One region of the Streptomyces sp. NPDC051576 genome, then DNA from elsewhere that is predicted to be linked to it. Evidence: riboswitches for the same ligand, from Rfam matches in the RefSeq annotation. Region 1 holds a riboswitch; the other holds the start of a gene.
What was found. A riboswitch is a leader RNA that binds a small molecule or an ion and turns the genes downstream of it on or off. The one in region 1 is predicted to bind S-adenosylmethionine.

Region 1 (2,447 bases):
GGGGCCCTTTGCCGTACCCCCGGCTGGATAGGGTGGGACTCACACCATTATTTGAAGTACGACACCCAGGAGCGGCCGTATGAGCGCTGTGACCCCCGCTGGAGGCGACACCGCGGCGGGCCGTTCCTGGCCCGATCTCCTCAGTTCCCTGCTCGCCGGTCATGACCTCGGCACCGCCGACACGGCCTGGGCGATGGACCGCATCATGAGCGGTGAGGCGGCGGACGCGCAGGTCGCCGGTTTCCTGGTGGCGCTGCGCGCCAAGGGGGAGACGGTCGAGGAGATCACCGGTCTCGTCGAGGCGATGTACGCGCACGCCAAGCCGCTGGACATCCCGGGGCCGGCCGTCGACATCGTCGGTACGGGCGGCGACCGGGCCAAGACGGTCAACATCTCGACGATGTCCGCGATCGTGATCGCAGGCACCGGTGCGAAGGTCGTCAAGCACGGCAACCGCGCCTCGTCCTCGGCGAGCGGCTCCTCCGACGTGCTGGAGAAGCTCGGCATCAACCTGGACCTGCCGACCGAGCAGGTGGCGCGGGTGGCGGAGGAGGCCGGGATCACCTTCTGCTTCGCGGCCAAGTTCCACCCCTCGATGCGGTTCGTCGGCGCGGTCCGGCGGGACCTGGCGATCCCGACTGCGTTCAACCTCCTCGGCCCGCTCACCAACCCGGCCCGGGTCACCGCCTCGGCGGTCGGCTGCTTCGACACCCGGATGTCGGGGCTGATCGCCGGGGTGCTCGCCGAACGCGGTTCGTCCGCGCTGGTGTTCCGAGGTGACGACGGCCTCGACGAGCTGACGACCACCGCCACCTCCCGGGTGTGGATCGTCCGCGACGGCAAGGTCACCGAGGAGTCCTTCGACCCCCGGGACGTCGGCCTCGAACTGGTCCCCGTGGCGGCCCTGCGCGGCGCCGACCCCGAGTACAACGCGGGCGTCGCCCGCCGTCTCCTGGACGGCGAGACGGGCCCGGTGCGGGACGCCGTACTCCTGAACTCGGCGGCCGCCCTGGTGGCCCTGGAACCGGGGGACGGGCCGCTGGCGGACCGGATCCGGGGCGGGATGGAGAAGGCCGCGGAGTCGATCGACTCGGGGGCCGCCAAGCGCACTCTGGAGCGTTGGGCGGCCGCGACCAACGCATAGCGGTACGGCGGTCGTCGTCCCGCGATCCGGACACGGGTTGCGGGACGACGATCACCTCACGTAAGTTTTCGCGTCAGGTCATGAGTGACAGTCATACGGCCCCGGCCGACTGTCCGGCAACCCTCCGTCCGTGGCGGGGTGCCCCGGGTGAAGACCAGGCCGTAGGCAGCGAGGTCTGCGGCAAGCGCGGGCCCCTCGAAAGACACCAGGGGTCCTGGTCATCGAGGGAGCCCTCTGTGAGCAAGCGAATGCGATAGGGCGTTGAGCCCCGCTTCCGCGTCCCCCTTTCACTTTTCCTTGCCTCTCACAGGAGTGCGCCATGTCTGTCTCCACCGCTGCCGCCGCCCGCACCATTTGCAGTGACATTTCAGGGCCGCTGCCCGTTCTCGGCCGTGATGTCACCGTCCCGCTCGTCACGGGCGGCGAGGTCACCTACGCGGCGCTCGACTACGCGGCCAGCGCCCCCGCCCTCCAGCGCGTCTGGGACGACGTGGCGGCCTACGCCCCCTACTACGGCAGCGTCCACCGCGGCGCCGGCTATCTCTCGCAGCTCTCCACGGATCTCTTCGAGAACGCCCGCAGGACGGTCGAGGAGTTCCTCGGCTGCCGCCCCGACGACCAGCTGATCTTCACCCGCTCCACCACCGACTCCCTCAACCTCCTCGCCGCGGCCCTCCCCGCCGACTGCCAGGTCTTCGTCTTCGAGACCGAGCACCACGCGTCCCTGCTGCCGTGGAAGGACGCCGAGGTCACCTACCTCGACGCCCCGCGCACCCCGCGCCAGGCGGTCGACACCCTGGAGCGGGCCCTCGCCGCCCGGGACCCGAAGGGCCCGGCCCTGGTCTGCGTGACCGGTGCCTCGAACGTCACCGGCGAGCTGTGGCCGGTCCGTGAACTCGCCGCCGCCGCGCACGCCCACGGCGCCCGGATCGTCCTGGACGCCGCCCAACTCGCCCCGCACCACCCGGTCTCCGTCCAGGACCTCGACGTCGACTGGGTCGCCTTCTCCGGCCACAAGCTGTACGCCCCCTTCGGTTCCGGTGTCCTGGCAGGCCGAGCCGACTGGCTCCAGGCCGCCGACCCCTACCTCGCGGGCGGCGGCGCCAGCCGCAAGGTCAGCCGGCGCGAGGACGGGGGAGTGGACGTGGAGTGGCACGACAGCGCGGCCCGGCACGAGGCCGGCTCCCCGAACGTCATCGGCGCCTACTCCATCGCGTCGGCCTGCAAGGCGCTGACCGAGGCCGGCTTCGACACACTGGTCGCGCGCGAGCGGCACCTGATCGAGAAGGTCCGCGCGGGCCTG
Region 2 (2,447 bases), on a different contig from region 1:
GAGCCCCGCCTTGTAGGCGACGGACACCGGCGAGCAGCCCTCGGCCTGGGCGCCGAAGATCTTGTACGGCTTGTCCTCCACGAGCCCGAGCTTGATCAGCTCCTGGAGTCCCTTGTCGATCTTCGTGAGCTGCGAGCCGGAGGCGATCGGCACGACCAGCTGGTCCGGGAGCTTCCAGCCGAGCTGCTCGCAGATCTCGTACGCCAGGGTCTTGGAGCCCTCCGCGTAGTACGGCCGCAGGTTGACATTGACGAAGCCCCAGCCCTCGCCGGCCGGGTCGCCGATCAGCTCGGAGCAGAAGCGGTTCACATCGTCGTAGTTGCCCTCGATGCCGACCAGCTCGCCGCCGTAGATCGCGGCCATGACGACCTTGCCCTGCTCCAGGTCGTGCGGGATGAACACGCAGGAGCGGAAGCCGGCCCGCGCGGCGGCGGCGCCGACCGCGCCCGCGAGGTTGCCGGTGGAGGAGCAGGAGAGGGTGGTGAAGTTGAAGGCGCGCGCCGCTTCGATGGCCTGGGCCACGACGCGGTCCTTGAAGGAGTGCGTCGGGTTGCCCGAGTCGTCCTTCACGAAGAGCTTGCCGGCGTCGACGCCCAGTTCGCGGGCGAGGTTGTCGGCCTTGACGAGCTTGGTCCAGCCGGGGTTGATGTTCGGCTTGTCCGCCACGTCCGCGGGGACGGGCAGGAGGGGCGCGTAACGCCAGATGTTCGCGGGGCCCGCTTCGATGCGCTTGCGGAGCTCTTCGGTGTCGTAGGCCGAGAAGTCGTAGGCGATCTCCAGCGGGCCGAAACACTCCTCGCAGGCGAAGACCGGGCCGAGCGGGACGCGGTGGCCGCACTCGCGGCAGGAAAGCGCGGCGGCGGGGCCGAGATCAACGGCGTCTACGGGGTTCGTGGTGCTTGCAACAGTCTGCGCAGCCATGGAGGCGAGGCCCTTTCTCCTCATCTTCCTCACGGCGCATCTCGCCGTGAGACGGATTTGGCACCTTCCCGAGCCGGGAGCCTCGCCACGTCAACGTGACAAGACCGGCTGGAGGGTTGCCGGGGCTTCAACGGGCCGTATCCCTCTGCCCCTCTGGATGAGCGGTGTTCAGTTGTGTATGCGATTGTCTCGCCGACGGCCCCGACATGCGATGGTCATCAGCGTTGTTCAAGACTGTAACCGAAGGCCAGGACAGTTGAGTGAGCCGTCCGAACCGCGAGATGGATCACCCACAGTCCGTGATCACCCCTCGCCGAGAGAACGCAGAGGAGCCGCGCAACGTGCTGAAGGAAGTCGAGCACTGGCTGAGCACCCGCTCCTGGTCCCTGACCGATCGGCCGCTCCACAAGATTCTCGCCGCGAAGCAGCGCACGGGCCAGTCGGTCAGTGTCGTGCTGCCCGCGCTCAACGAGGAGGCGACGGTCGGCGACATCGTCGCCATCATCCGTCATGACCTCATGCAGCAGGTCCCGCTCGTCGACGAGATCGTCGTCGTCGACTCCGGGTCCACCGACCGCACCTCCGAGGTGGCCGCCGCGGCGGGCGCCCGGGTCGTGCACCGCGACGACATCCTGCCCCGCATACCCGCCGTGCCCGGCAAGGGCGAGGTGCTGTGGCGTTCGCTGCTGGTGACCAGCGGCGACATCGTCTGCTTCATCGACGCGGACCTGAAGGAGTTCTCCTCCGACTTCGTCACCGGGATCGTGGGCCCGCTGCTCACCGAACCCGGCGTCGACCTCGTCAAGGCGATGTACGACCGCCCGCTGGGCGGCGCGGCAGGCCAGGGCGGCCGGGTCACCGAGCTGATGGCCCGCCCGCTGCTGAACATGCACTGGCCGCAGTTGGCCGGTTTCGTACAGCCGCTCGGCGGCGAGTACGCGGCCCGCCGTTCGCTGTTGGAACAGCTCCCGTTCCCCGTCGGATACGGCGTCGAGCTGGGCATGCTGGTGGACGCGCTGCACCTGGTGGGCCTGGACGCCCTCGCGCAGGTCGACGTGGGCGTGCGGAAGCACCGCCACCAGGACGGGCAGGCGCTGGGTCGGATGGCCGCGCAGATCTACCGCACGGCTCAACTCCGGCTGGCGCGCGGACATCTCGTCCGGCCGTCGCTGACCCAGTTCGAGCGGGGTCCTGACGGATTCGAGCCGCGCACGTACTCCGTGGACACGGAGGAACGGCCGCCGATGGTGGAGATCACCGAGTACCAGTCACGCAAGGTGGCGTAGCCGGCCGGGGGCGATGTCGCGGGCGGGGCCGTATACGGATCCATTCGGTCCGCTGTGGCCCGTCCGGGCCCGTCCGTACGTTTGAGCGTTTGTGGGCCGGGCTAGGTTGTGGCACATGACTTCCACGTACGGTGCTGCTCAGGTGCTCGTCGCGTCCAACCGCGGCCCCGTCTCGTACGAGGTGGGCGACGACGGTTCGCTGCACGCGAGGCGCGGTGGCGGCGGGCTGGTGTCCGGGCT

Region 2: it holds a riboswitch for S-adenosylmethionine, as region 1 does, so the genes downstream of both, thrC (threonine synthase) here and AB0M63_RS44295 (aminotransferase class V-fold PLP-dependent enzyme) in region 1, are expected to answer to the same signal.

The regions. Positions count from the first base shown of each region.
Region 1 is NZ_JBFAZO010000022.1:50,216-52,662, reverse strand. It holds gene trpD (anthranilate phosphoribosyltransferase) at 80-1,144, shown strand; SAM riboswitch class IV at 1,221-1,337, shown strand; gene AB0M63_RS44295 (aminotransferase class V-fold PLP-dependent enzyme) at 1,464-2,447, shown strand, end outside.
Region 2 is NZ_JBFAZO010000004.1:533,073-535,519, forward strand. It holds gene thrC (threonine synthase) at 1-921, opposite strand, end outside; SAM riboswitch class I at 939-1,085, opposite strand; gene AB0M63_RS16125 (glucosyl-3-phosphoglycerate synthase) at 1,263-2,207, shown strand; gene AB0M63_RS16130 (trehalose-6-phosphate synthase) at 2,323-2,447, shown strand, end outside.